2 regions of the Shewanella sp. MEBiC00475 genome follow, and region 1 is predicted to be linked to the other one. Evidence: predicted binding sites of a transcription regulator. Region 1 holds the regulator's gene; the other holds the start of a gene.

The links. The regulator FliA, encoded in region 1, starts transcription of late flagellar genes. The targets are predictions, from matches to a motif close to CTAAAGNTNNNNNNNNNNNNGCCGATA.
Region 2: a site for FliA is predicted at 3,097-3,123, ahead of FCN25_RS13545 (DUF5610 domain-containing protein). Genes of this name have one in related genera too.

Annotation. Positions count from the first base shown of each region.
Region 1 covers NZ_CP039928.1:3,677,504-3,684,919, reverse strand. The annotation lists gene FCN25_RS16470 (chemotaxis response regulator protein-glutamate methylesterase) at 1-44, opposite strand, end outside; gene FCN25_RS16465 (chemotaxis protein CheA) at 75-2,228, opposite strand; gene FCN25_RS16460 (protein phosphatase CheZ) at 2,244-2,981, opposite strand; gene cheY (chemotaxis response regulator CheY) at 2,995-3,378, opposite strand; gene FCN25_RS16450 (RNA polymerase sigma factor FliA) at 3,423-4,142, opposite strand; gene FCN25_RS16445 (MinD/ParA family protein) at 4,135-5,019, opposite strand; gene flhF (flagellar biosynthesis protein FlhF) at 5,024-6,409, opposite strand; gene flhA (flagellar biosynthesis protein FlhA) at 6,439-7,416, opposite strand, start outside.
Region 2 covers NZ_CP039928.1:3,025,306-3,032,721, reverse strand. The annotation lists gene FCN25_RS13560 (iron ABC transporter permease) at 1-319, opposite strand, end outside; gene FCN25_RS13555 (extracellular solute-binding protein) at 413-1,420, opposite strand; gene FCN25_RS13550 (ferredoxin--NADP reductase) at 1,638-2,387, opposite strand; gene FCN25_RS13545 (DUF5610 domain-containing protein) at 2,432-3,061, opposite strand; gene FCN25_RS13540 (FMN-binding glutamate synthase family protein) at 3,335-4,822, shown strand; gene FCN25_RS13535 (hypothetical protein) at 4,974-5,159, shown strand; gene FCN25_RS13530 (hypothetical protein) at 5,374-5,622, opposite strand; gene FCN25_RS13525 (ABC transporter ATP-binding protein/permease) at 5,986-7,416, opposite strand, start outside.

The DNA of each region.
Region 1 (7,416 bases):
CGAAAAAAACTGGAATCATCTACAACAAGTACTTTTATGGCCATTTAAGTCCTTAATTAATGGAACTTTTGTTGTTATTTTCTGCTCTTTGCATAATGTTTTAGCAACCCAGGTACATCTAAAATAAGTGCAATACCACCATCAGATGTAATTGTCGCGCCAGCCATTCCAGGTGTACCTTGCAACATACTACCAAGCGGTTTAATGACCACTTCTTCTTGGCCAATCAACGCATCAACAACAAAACCAATTTGCATGGTACCAAGCTGGACAATCACAACATGGCCTCGTTCTTTGTCACCATGTTTAAAAGTAGACTTTTTACTGTGCAGCCAATGCTCTAAATAAAAGAGTGGTACGGCTTTATTACGGAAAATAACCGTCAGCTGGCCATCAACAATATTGGTATTTTTTAAATCTAAATTAAAGATTTCATTTACGCTCGATAATGGCAGTGCAAATACTTGATTAGAAACATCAACCATTAATGTCGGCATAATAGCCAAGGTTAATGGCACTTTAATTTCAAGTATTGTGCCCTTACCTTTCATCGAGTCTATATGAACAGTACCATTAAGTTGATTAATGCGGGTTTTAACCACATCCATCCCTACACCACGACCTGAAATATCTGAAATTTCAACCTTGGTTGAAAAACCAGGAGCAAAAATAAGGTTATAAGCTTCGCTATCGGTCATTCTCGAGGCGGCATCTTCATCTAACACACCACGATTTATTGCAATTTGTTTTAACTTCTCAGGATCCATCCCTGCACCATCATCCTCAATTTTTAGTAGGATGTGGTCACCTTCTTGGCTAGCTGATAAGGTAATGGTACCAGCCCGAGGTTTACCATTCGCTTCGCGCGTAATCGGCATTTCGATACCATGATCGACCGAGTTACGAACTAAGTGAACTAAAGGGTCGGCTAACGCTTCTACCAGGTTTTTATCAAGATCTGTGTCTTCACCAATCATGATTAAATCAATTTCTTTATTTAGGGTGCGCGCCATATCTCGAACAACACGAGGGAAGCGTCCAAATACCTTCTTGATTGGTTGCATGCGAGTCTTCATTACCGCGCCTTGTAAATCAGCGGTAACTAAATCAAGATTTGCAAGGGCCTTAGACATTTCCTCGTCTTCACGATTAATTCCTAAACTAACCAATCGATTACGTACCAATACTAACTCACCAACCATATTCATGATTTCATCTAAACGAGCTGTATCTACACGAACCGTTGTTTCGCCTTGTGGAACAGAAGGTGCTTTCGCAGGAGCTTTATCTTTAACCAGTTCTACTTTCGGTGTGACCGCCGGTGGCGTTGCAGCCGCGGGCTTCGCAACAGGTGTCACTACGGATTTCTTAGGTTCTATTTTGGCAGCAGTGACAGGTTCTGATTGCGTTTTAGCAACCGCTGGGGCACCGGCTTTACCATGCAACTCATCTAAAAGGCGTTCAAACTCATCGTCAGTAATTTCATCTGAATCAACTAGAGGTTCAACAACCGGAGTACTTGCTGGCGGCTTAGGTGAAACAAGGGGATCAGACTTTTGTGAAAGTGAACCAGAACCGTGTAACTCATCTAGTAATGCTTCAAATTCGTCATCAGTAATTTCGTCGCTATTACTTGCAGCAGGCTGTAAAGCCGCTTGAGATGATACTGGACTTTTACCAGTACCATGTAAAGCATCAAGTAATGCCTCAAATTCGGACTCATCAATGTCATCAATACTACCAGAACCAGACAATATACCTGATGAAGAGGAGATACCTTCGATGTGTTCTGGTTCGCTTGGCTCAAGATCTTCAACTGTCATTTCTGAAGGTAAAGGGGCGCCTGAACTTAATAATTTGAGTTTAGCGAGCAGTTCAGAATCTGCAGAGTCTTGTTCTTGCCCCTGCTGAGTTTGAGCAAACATAGTATTAATAGCGTCGACCGCTTGCAAAATAATATCCATTAACTCTGCATTTACGCCACGTTTTCCGGTGCGTAATAAGTCGAACGTATTCTCAGCTTCGTGACACACATCAACCATGGGTTTTAGGCTTAAAAAGCCTGCGCCACCCTTAACAGTGTGAAATCCACGGAAAATAGCATTAAGTAAATCACTGTCATCAGGATTATTTTCAAGAGCAACAAGCTGCTCTTGTAGAAGCTCTAAAATCTCGCCAGCTTCAATTAAAAAGTCCTGGAGTATCTCTTCATCAACATCAAAGGACATTAAATTGACTCCTAATTAGAAACCGAGGTTTGATAGCAGATCGTCTACTTCATCCTGACCAGTCACAACATCTTCACGTAATTCAGCATGCATGATGGGACCTTCTGCTTCTATCTTATTATCGTTTATAGCTGGCGATGATTCGGTAACATGATCTCCAAACACAGTTAACATTGAGACCAAATTACTTTCTACTTCACGAACTAAATCTATCACTCTGCGGATCATTTGACCCGTTAAGTCTTGGAAGTCTTGTGCCATTAAAATTTGATTTAATAGCTCACGTAGACGGTTTGAATCATGTTCGCTATGGGACATAAACTGCTGAACATCATGACAAAGTGATTTAAACTCACCTAATTGAATATCACGACTCATTAGCTTATCCCACATAGGCGTCATAGATTGTATATTACTAATGATGGTATCGGCCAAAGGTAGACATTCTTCAACTGCGTCCATGGTTTTATTTGCAGCTTGTTCTGTCATATCGATAACATAATTCAATCTTTCTTTAGCATCCGGTATCTCGGTATTCGCTAATTCAGATAAACGGTTATCTACTTGAAAATCTCTTAATGCACTATGGAGTTGTCGAGTTAACTTACCGACCTCTTCAAAAAGCTCGCGCTGCAATGGTGTTGCAAGCTCCCTGATAACGTCATCTGCTTTATTTTGCTGACCAGAAGAAAGCAACTCAACAAGTTCTTGGGCCTGTTCGAGAGTGATCAACCCCGATATTGATGCCTGCATGACTTATCCTTGCTTATGCGAGTCGTTCAAAGATTTTATCTAACTTTTCTTTTAACGTCGCCGCGGTGAAAGGTTTTACCACGTAACCATTAACACCGGCTTGCGCTGCTGCAATAATCTGTTCACGCTTAGCTTCTGCGGTTACCATCAATACAGGTAAATGCTTTAAAGAATCATCGGCACGAATCGCTCTAAGCAAATCGATACCTTGCATTCCCGGCATGTTCCAGTCTGTTACTACAAAATCAAAATCGCCTTTTTGTAACATAGGTAGGGCTGTTGAGCCATCATCTGCTTCTTGGGTATTATTAAATCCCAAATCTCGCAACAAGTTCTTAATGATACGCCTCATTGTTGAAAAATCGTCAACAATGAGAATCTTCATATTCTTGTCCAAGGTTTCCTCCGGTGAGCTGATACTCATTTGCTCTAGATAAGTTATTATTCTTGTGTCCAATGCTTGAGTTTTGCTTTTAATCTGAGCATTGCCTGACTTAATATCTGGCTTACTCGCGATTCACTAACTTCAAGGATTAAACCAATTTCTTTTAAATTTAATGCTTCGTCATAATATAATGACAACACTAAGGCATCTCTTTCTGGTAATGTTTTAATTGCTGCAACCAGCGCAGATTGGAATTGCACTTCAGCAAGTGAGTCAAAGGTTTTATCTGTCGGTTCGTTGTCAGTGACTAACACATCTTGCGAAACGCCAAGATCTTCTATGCCTATGATTTTACCAACAGAAACATCATTTAAGATATGATGGTACTCATCGAGCGACATATCAAGTTTTTCAGCAATTTCAGTGTCATTAGCATCACGTCCAAGCTGTTGCCCTAATTCATCAATTACCTGGGCAACACGACGATTATTTCGATGTACTGAACGTGGGACCCAGTCACCACGGCGAATTTCATCTATCATTGCGCCACGAATTCTGATACCCGCAAAGGTTTCAAATTTAGCGCCTTTACTGTTATCAAAGTTAGATGATGCTTCAAGTAATCCCATCATCCCAGCTTGTAATAAATCATCAAGTTGCACCGATGCTGGTAATCTTGCCAGCATATGATGGGCAATTTTTTTTACCAGCGGTGCATACTGTTCAACAATAGACGTTTTGTTATCGAACTGAGTATACGCAGCGGCTTTATTCACTCGTTGTTCCTTCTTCTTGTATCGGTTTACGTTGTACAAGACGTTCAACAAAGAACTCTAAATGACCACCGGGCTGTTGTGGTACAGGCCAGGTCATAATTTTATTAGCCAATCCTTGGTAAGCAATAGCTGAAGGTGATTTAGGATACGCTTCAACAACTAACTTTTGCTTACGAACAGATTTTCGTAAATTTTCATCAAATGGAACGGTTGCCACTAGTTCTAAAGCGACATCTAAGAATCTATCCGTCACTTTACTTAGTTTAGCAAATAACTCCATACCTTCTCGTAGACTTCGCACCATATTTGCTACAATTTTGAAGTGGAACACACCATGTTCACGGCTTAAAATTTTAATCAATGCATAGGCATCAGTAATTGATGTCGGTTCATCACATACTACGATTAATACATCTTGTGACGCTCGAGAAAAACTCAGCACCATATCTGATATACCAGCCGCAGTATCTACAATTAAAATATCGAACTGAGTACGCATTTCACTAAATGCACGGATTAAACCGGCATGTTGTGCTTGTGTTAACTCAACCATCGCTTGAGAACCTGACGTAGCTGGAACAATACCAATACCTTTAGGTCCACGTACGATGATGTCATCTAATTCGGCATCACCGGACAAAACATGAGATAAATTTTTCTCCGCACGTATCCCAAGCATGACATCGACATTAGCTAAACCTAAATCGGCATCAAGCACTAATACACGTTTGCCCTTTTCAGCTAGCGCTACCGCGGTATTAATTGACACACTGGTTTTACCCACTCCGCCTTTACCACCGGATACGGCAATTACTTTTACTTTATCGTTATTTGGTTGATTCATCATACGTAAACCACTTGCTTGATCCCGAGTCATATTTTCACTCAAATGCATAGGCTGTGTCATTAGACCACACTGGGTCTTGTGACGTCTGTTGTTCTTTTTCGTTTAATGCTGCTAATGCTTGCTTCGCTAATTCTAATGTATCAGCCACTTTCATGTCTTCAGGAACACGTTGACCGTTTGTAACATAACTCAATGGTAACTCATTTTGAATCAATACGCTCAATGCACCTGCAATTGATATCGATTCGTCTAATTTAGTCAGAATAGCACCAGATAATGGAATCCGCTTAAAGTGCTCTACCGCATCTTGTAATACGCGACGTTGACCTGTCGCAGATAATACTAAGTAACTCCGAATAGGGATCCTACTGTTTGCTGTCAAATTATCAAGTTGTTGATACAGACGCATGTCACGTTGTCCCATACCGGCAGTATCAATTAACACTAATTTCCGGTTTCTAAACTGATAAAGAATTTGTTCTAATTCTGATAAATCATTTGCTTGCTTAACTGGACAACCCATAATTTTCCCATAAGTCGCTAATTGGTCATAAGCACCAATTCGATAATGGTCAGTGGTAATTAATGCAACTTGTTCAGGGCCATGATGGGCAGCAAATCTCGCAGCGATTTTAGCTAAAGATGTTGTTTTACCGACACCAGTAGGTCCAACAAATGCCACAACGCCACCACGTTTAACAATGTCATCACCTTGATTATCAAGTAGATTAGCTAAACTTTGTGGTAACGCTCTCACTAAATCTGCTGGAGAGTAATGTTGGCTTAATCCGGCTAGTTTAGCCGCTACTGCAGGGGAAAACTCAGCTGCAATCAATTTACTTTCAAGCATGGCACCAACAGGGTCGGTGCGCTTTTTTTGATCCTTCATTAATGAAGACACTTGATGGGTCAATAAGCTTCGTAATGAAGCCATCTCTTCGCGCAACTCTTCCATATCAGCAGATTGATTTTTATTGGCTTTCTTAGAATGTTCCGCGGTAGTTTGTGGTTGAAAAGTTGCAGCTGATTTAGCTGGCTTAGCACCTTCTAATTGACGAGCCCATTCAGGTAATTCTGGCTCATCTTGGCGCACTGACATCTGCTGAGTCATGCGGTTATGTTGTTTTTCAAGTAATGCTTGCAGTGAATCAGCCGCTGGCGGTGGGCTAACTTTAGATTGAGCTTTCACAGCAGGTTTAGCACCTAGTGATACTCTATCTTCACTCACATCCATAAAACTGCTGGTCGGCGCTTGTGACGCAATAGCGGCTTTAGGTTCGTCATAATCAACCGCCGCGACAATTTCTATCCCACCAGTGACTTTCTTGTTTGACATAATGACAGCGTCAGAACCTAGCGTTTCTTTAACTTGGGCCAATGCTGCGCGCATATCTTTGGCAAAAAATCGTTTAATTTTCACTTATGCACCTCTAAAAACTGACATTATCACTATTGACCTACAGCTGAAACAATTCGTATTTGCTTCTCGTCTGGTATTTCTTGATAAGAAATCACTCGTAAATTTGGAATAGTGTATTTAACAAATCGTGACAGCGTTGACCTAAGCATGCCAGATGTCAATAAAATGGCCGGTTGCCCTACCATTTCTTGCTTCTGAGCAGCATCTAATAACGACTGCTGCATACGCTCTGCAAGGCCCGGTTCAATATTAGGTCCTTCACCGCCGGTAGCCTGCATAGACTTATGCAACATCTGTTCCAACTCTGGCGCCAATGTAATGACAGGGATTTCAAGCTCTGGACCAGAGATTTCTTGTACAATCATACGTTTTAACGCAATACGCACTGCAGCCGTTAGCACTTCAGTATCATTACTCTTAGTGCCATATTCTAGCAATGTCTGCACTATGGTGCGTAAATCGCGTACCGATACGCCTTCATTAAGTAAGTTTTGCATCACTTTAACGACCGAGCCCAGAGGCATAACATCTGGCACAAAACCATCCACTAATTTAGGTGAATTTTTGGCCAACATATCCATTAATTGCTGCACTTCTTCGTAACCTAATAGTTTTGCAGCATTATTACTGAGTACTTGACTAATATGCGTCGCTACCACAGTTGCGGTATCAACTACGGTATAGCCCAATGTTTGCGCGTGTTCACGTTGCTCAGGTGCAATCCATACAGCCTCTAAACCGAAGGCTGGATCATGAGTCTCAATGCCATCAAGCTTACCGTACACTTGGCCAGGATTAATCGCTAATTCACAATCATGCCTAACTTCAGCTTCCCCGACCACGACGCCCATTAACGAAATGCGATAAGCATTAGGTGATAAATCTAGATTGTCACGAATATGTACAGCGGGAACTAAAAAACCTAATTCTTGCGAGAGTTTTTTACGTACGCCTTTGATCCTGCCTAATAGCTCACCACCTTGAGACTTATCAACTAATGGAATTAA
Region 2 (7,416 bases), 650 kb from region 1:
TATAAACATAGGCAACAATATAGGCTGGCATAGCTAATGGGAGAAGTAATAACCATTGAAAATAACGACGAAATGGAAAATCACAGCGAGCAACCAACCAAGCCGCTGGCGTCGCTATCACTAAAGTTCCCAGTCCTACCAGTAACATCAGTAATAAACTATTAGCGATGTATGTCGGCAGTACTGTATTAAACAAATGGTTAAATACAGCTTGATCAGGAAGAGTGGCTTGCACAATTAAGGCAACCAGTGGCAATGTTAAAATCGCCGCAATAAAATAACCAGCAAGCGACCAGCTTCTGGTTAAGCCTAAAATCATAAAAAATACCGGGTTAATTCAGCGCACTAAATGAATAATATAATAGTGCGCTAGTAATATTTAAACCAACTTGAGTGAGCGTTCGAGGTTTAGTTAAAGGTCGAACTTCGTTTCATCAAGCAACTTAACAGCGGCTTGATGATATTCAGCCAACTTATAAATAGGTAAACTGTCTGCTTTAAATTCGCCCCATGAAGCAACTAATTCAGACGGTGCAACATCAGCTTTAATCGGATATTCCATATTGACTTCAGCGTACATTTTTTGCGCCAAATCCGAAGTGAGAAACTCCATTAACTTAATCGCATTGCCTTTATGCGGTGCATATTTTGCTAATGCCATACCTGAAACATTAACATGAGCACCACGATTTTGCTGATTTGGGAAATTAATTTCAACAGCTTCTGCCCAACTTTTTTGGTTTTTATCCATCAGCATTTTGCCAAAGTAGTAGCTATTACCAATGGCAACATCACACATACCTTCTTTAACAGCTAACACTTGATCACGATCGTTACCTTGTGGCTTACGCGCTAGATTGGCTTTAACGCCTTCTAACCATGCTTTGGTTTTCGCTTCACCATCATGGGCAATCATCGACGCCACTAATGCGATATTGTAAGGGTGTTTACCGCTGCGAGTACAAATCTTGCCTTTGTATTCTGGTGAGGCTAAATCTTCATAATCAATATCAATTTTACCGCTGCGTTCTTTAGAAGAATACACATTACGTACCCGCATTGTCAGCGCATACCAATCATCGTGTTGTGAACGATATTGGGCTGGAATATTGTCGTCGATGACGCTACTTTCAACTGGAGATACAAGATCTTTATCAACCAACTCCATTAAACGGGAGAAGTCAGATGTCAGTACTACATCAGCAGGAGATAAGCGACCTTCACGCACCATACGTTCTGCGATACCGTCTTTAGCAAATACCACATTAACGTCGACACCACTCTGTGCAGTAAACTTCTCTAAAATTGGCTCAATAAGAAAAGCCTGACGATAAGAATAAACCGTTAATGCATCAGCAGCATAGACTGAAGAAGTCACACTCGCTAAACCTAAAAATGCGACACTTTTTAACAATTTCATTAATTAACGCTCCCTAATTAAAACAATTTAGTCAACAAAACCCAATTGATATTGATAATGGTTATCAATTGCAACAGGATAAGTGATCAAATCAAAAGGAGCAAGTGTTGTTTCTATATCACGCTGGATATCAGCTAGGTTAAAAATGACACAAATATATTATCCGTCATAGTGACAGATGAGAAGAATAGCGATTAAATTAATATTAATTAATATGTTACCAGTATTTTTCTACTGTAATTTGCCCTGGAGCCCGTCGAAGGTTTTTAGCCAATCCTTTATCAATCAAGGCCGTTTGAGCATCTGTGATCATTCCTGGATTACCACAAATCATCATCTGAGAGTGCTCAGCATTAATTTCTAACCCGGCTTTTTGCTCAATAAGCCCACTGCTAATGCCATCAGGAATACGACACGATAAACCATCGGGATAATCTTCTCGGGTGACAATCGGAATAAACACGAACTGTTGAGGATATTTCTTAACAAATTGCTTTATTGTCTCTAAATAGGCTAAATCTTCTGCTAGCCTTACACCATAAACAAGTACGACTTTTTCAAAGCGCTGCCAAGGTACATCTGTCGCTAACATTGAGATAAAAGGACCAACAGCGGTACCCGTCGCCAAAAACCATAAGTGCTTACCTTGTAATGCACCGTGAGGCACTTCCTCTAAGGTCATAAAACCAGCCGCTTTCGATGACACTTCGATATTGTCGCCAGGCTTTAATGCTTTGAGATCTGGTGATAACTGTCCATCTTCTACTGCCACAGCAAGTACTTCTACATAATCCGTACTGGGTGGATTAACAAGCGAATAGGCGCGGGCAACACGTTTATCATCACGCATTTGACTGAGTTTAATAAACTGACCAGCGATAAAAGGTTCGATATCGGCTTTGATGCGCAACGAGAATAATTTATCATTCCAATCAATACGTTCAATCACCTTTCCCGTTGTCCACATAATCACAGTCCTTATCAATGAAAGCCAATCTTCATCATAAGAGACTAAGTGGCTTGAGTCACGCTTTGTGATTCATCTTTAGTTGAATGGTCTTGCTTGAATTGTGCTAATCCGTCCTGTATTAGCTCATACGTTTTATCTACATTTGCGGCTATATCACCCTCTAATACTTTTAAACCAGACAATATGTCACTGGCTTCTTTAAAGCCTTGACCAATAGCGTCGCCAATTTTTACCACAAAACTGTCTACTTGCTCATCGAGCCCCATAGATTGATTTTGTTGCTGATGCATTGAGAAAAACTTTGTTGCAAAGCTCAAAATACGATCCGCAGTTGCCTCTGGCGAATAATCTACACCGCTATCAATGCTTTTTTGGACTGAGTCTTCCCCCAACGTTGGTGCAAGTTCTTCATTAATGGCTTCAATAGCGGCGCGATAAAGTAATGCCATAGATTTGTTACCTGCGGCAATACTCACTTCTTCTTGAGCAGCAAGAATCGTGTTGTTCATCATTTGACGACTGAGTTGATTGGCAGAAACCTTGGTTGATGAATTTACCGCTGAGTTGTTATTTTCAGCCGCTTGATTTGACGACGTCGAAATGCCGACTGAAACATCTTTACTGTCCCTTGTATTGCTCGTCGTTATTGAAGTGGTATTTTTAATGTCCATAATAATATCTCATTTGGAATGACCGATAGCTTAATTATCGACCAACAAATGAATATCTGTAGTCACAAATGACAAATAAACAATTTAAATGATCACAACTAAGAAATTACAGCTTTACTTAAGTGTATGACAATCGTTTGATAGCAAGGCCAAAATTTTAACGATATAGTAATTGTCTATTTGATATAGAGAACATTACTAGCAAATAGGATTGATCAGTCATTATCATTAGTACTAAATCATTAATATCGAATTCTATTTAAGGACAATATTATGCCGCAACAACATTGGTTTATGTGGGGAATGGATATTTTTTCCGGTCTTTTTTTAGTGTTATTTTGGTTATTACTCATCGCGGTAATTTACATGTTTATTGCTGATAAACTACAAACCAAACAAGCCATTCGCCACAACTACCCTGTTATCGGTCGTTTTAGATATCTATTCGAAAAACAAGGTGAATTTTTTAGACAATACTTTTTTGCTCAAGACAGGGAAGAGCTACCTTTCAATCGCGCTGAACGTAGTTGGGTTTATCGTGCGGCTAAAAATGTTGACCGTACTATCGCGTTTGGTTCAACTCAAGTATTGGATAAACCGGGCGCTGTAATGTTCATGAACTCAGCATTTCCTGTCAGCGACCATGAAAAACATAACACCACAGCGGTAACCATTGGACCAAACTGCCAACAGCCATACACTACCGATAAAATTTGCCACATTTCAGCAATGAGTTTTGGGGCTTTGTCTCGTCCAGCGGTGACAGCATTATCTCATGGCGCCGCAAAAGCAGGTTGTTGGCTCAATACTGGCGAAGGTGGATTAAGTCCTTATCACCTTAAAGGTCATTGTGATTTAGTCTTTCAGATAGGTACTGCTAAATACGGTGTCCGTAACGAGCAAGGCCATTTAGATCCGCAAAAGCTCAGCGACATGGCGGCGCATCAAGAAGTCAAAATGTTTGAAATTAAGTTAAGCCAAGGTGCGAAACCCGGTAAAGGCGGTATTTTACCCGCCATCAAAGTCACCGAAGAAATTGCAGCCATTCGCGGGATCCCTGTCGGACAAGACTCAATTAGTCCTAATGGCCATATTGAACTACACAATGTTGCTGACATCGTCGATATGATAAATCAAGTAAGAGATATCACCGGAAAACCAACAGGCATTAAGGCTGTATTGGGTGATATGTCTTGGGTAACTGATTTCCTGGAAGAAATTGAACGTCGCGGCATTGAGCATGCACCGGACTTTTTTACACTAGACAGTTCAGATGGTGGTACCGGCGCAGCACCACAAGCCCTAATGGACAATGTAGGCTTACCATTAAGACAAAGCTTACCGCTACTGGTTGACTTATTGAATGAACGCGGCTTTAAGCAACGCATTAAAATTATCGCCACAGGTAAAATGATCATGCCATCATATGTCGCATGGGCTTTGGCCACTGGTGCTGACTTTATCGCTTCAGCTCGTGGAAATATGTTTGCTTTAGGCTGTATTCAATCTTTGCAATGCAATAAAGATACTTGCCCAACGGGAATTACAACTCACAATACACGGCTACAATACGGTTTAGATCCTAAAGATAAATCAGCACGAGTCGCAAACTACAATCACTTTTTGCATTACGATTTAAACATGATCGCACATTCATGCGGCGTTACAGATCCAAGATATTTAACTCGCCACCATGCTCGTATAGTCGAATCATCTGGTGTAGCAGTAACCTTAGATAAGCATTATCGCCACATGCAATAAAAAAACGGACGAACGTTCAATAAAAAATTAGAGCGGGTCATTAGATTGCCGAAAATTAATATAAGGTGTAGAATATAGTTGATATGGATCACATTAAAAGGCCTTAGTGTGATTTTGAATAGGCGCCAATCCAGAGGATTTCGTGTTGAATATAAAAACCGCTGCCGTAAACATAAATACGCAAAGCTTAAGTTTAAGTTGCAAAAACTGTAATCGAATGACAGAAATCGAAGGCGAATTAGTGTGTTTTGAACAAGGCAAAATTAAGCGTTTAACACTGGATCCTTCTCCAGCTGCACTGATCAAAATGGTGTGTATTGCTTGGCAGAAAAAATAATCTATCTTAACTAGCAATAGTATCCATCATTTAAGTATCCACTCATTATATCCCAATCAACTCCCTCATTTTTGAAATGGTAAATAAACCTAATATCAGCGATGAATAACTTATTATCATGAATTAATAAGGGTTTGATGACATCAATTCATCTGCATCTTTATGAGTATAAATCGGCATACCTGCATAAATTGATTGGATAGACAGAGTTGGACTAGAAAAGTGTGTCTTGCGCGTCATCATTTCGTTTAATAATGCTCTTATCAAGCTCGCTGCTGATTGCCTTAGCTAAAGTAACACCTCGAGTTGTTACTCTTAAACCTGCACACAAATCGTTATATACGATTTTAATTGCATCATCAGACATATTACGTGTTTTTAGCATGGCCATAATAGCATGCCAATCAGTAGTCACTTGATGTCGGGTGCCTTCTAGCGCCGCAATTAACGAAATATTATGCACAAGTTACCTCCTGACACGATTTAGTCCCTTCATAAGATCCAATTGGTTGATAAATAGAGCTATCTCATAAAAATAACCCGCAAGCACAACTATAGATTAACTGCGTTGATCATCATCGTCAAAAAATTTGTTCGTAATAAATGTAACAAGACAGTTTCTATACAATTTAGCAGTATAAGCAGTTCAATTAACAAGCTCTTTTACTATAATCGAGATAGACTATTCCTACTTAACATGTTGGTGTTAACAGCCTGTATTATAACTACGCAACCTTATGGTCAAGTGATAGCTAATGATAAATACCAACAACCGTATGGTACGCAACAGCATCCCAAGATTCACTTGTCGAATTATAAATTATAGTTACTCACTAAGCCTTTTTTCATTTTGAATATGCCAAAGCCGGGCATAAAGACCTTGTTGAGCTAACAAACTACTATGTGTACCATGCTCGACAATCTTACCTTTACTCAATACTACTATTTGGTCAGCATCAATAATGGTCGATAAACGATGAGCAACAACTAAGCTTGTAAGCCCTTTAGCTGCATCCCGTAATGCGTTTAAAATCGCTTGCTCAGAACGTGAGTCTAACGACGATGTTGCTTCATCAAATACTAAAATAGGTGCCCCTTTTAATACCGCTCGAGCGATAGCAACACGTTGTTTTTCACCACCAGAAAGTTTTAATCCCCGCTCACCCACTTTGGTATTACCTTTATCAGGTAAAGACTCAATAAAATCACTCAAATGCGCTAATTTAGCTGCAGCAAAAACCTCTTCTTCAGTGGCTTCTGGACGACCATATCGAATATTTTCATAAATGGAATTGTTAAATAACACGGTATCTTGTGGCACGATAGCGATAGCTCTTCGCAAGGCCTGCTGACTAAAGTCACGAACATCAATACCATCAATAGTGATAGCTCCATGGTCAACATCATAAAAGCGAAATAGCAACTTAATAATAGTTGATTTACCTGCACCACTGTCACCTACAACAGCAATTTTTTTCCCTGCTGGCACTTCAAAATTAACACTATTTAGAATAATTCGTTGATCATATTGAAAGCTTACATCTGTGAATTTTATCGCTCCAATAGTTGGGCTTTTCTCAATTGCACCAACTTGGTCTAACACTTGAGGTTGTTTGCCTAAAATATCAAACATACGCTCAATATTGGCTAATGCACCACGGATCTCTCGATACACAAAACCTAAAAAATTAAGTGGCATAAACAACTGCATCATAAATGCATTAATTAATACGAAGTCACCAATCGTCATTGAACCTTGACTCACTTCATATGCTGCAAGAGCCATCATCGCGGTCATAGCCACAGCAATAATGACTGCTTGGCCACCATTTAGCGCAAATAATGATAAGCGATTTTTTCGTTTCGCAACTTCCCATTGTTCTAAAGCTTCGTCATATCGTTGTGATTCAAATTGTTCATTATTAAAATACTTTACAGTTTCATAATTTAATAGACTATCAACGGATCGCGTATTCGCCAGCGAATCCGCTCTGGCTGCATCACGTACATAACCCGTACGCCACTCCGTCGCGATAATAGAATAACCAATATATGCTATAACAGAAAATAACGTAATTAACGCAAAAATCACCCCATAGTTATAAAAGAAAATACCAATAACTAAAGCGATTTCCAGTAATGTCGGCACTATATTAAACACCATGAAGCGCATTAAAAAACTCACGCCACTAGTACCTCGTTCAATATCTCTAGATAAACCGCCAGTACGGCGATCTAAATGAAAATCAAGATCGAG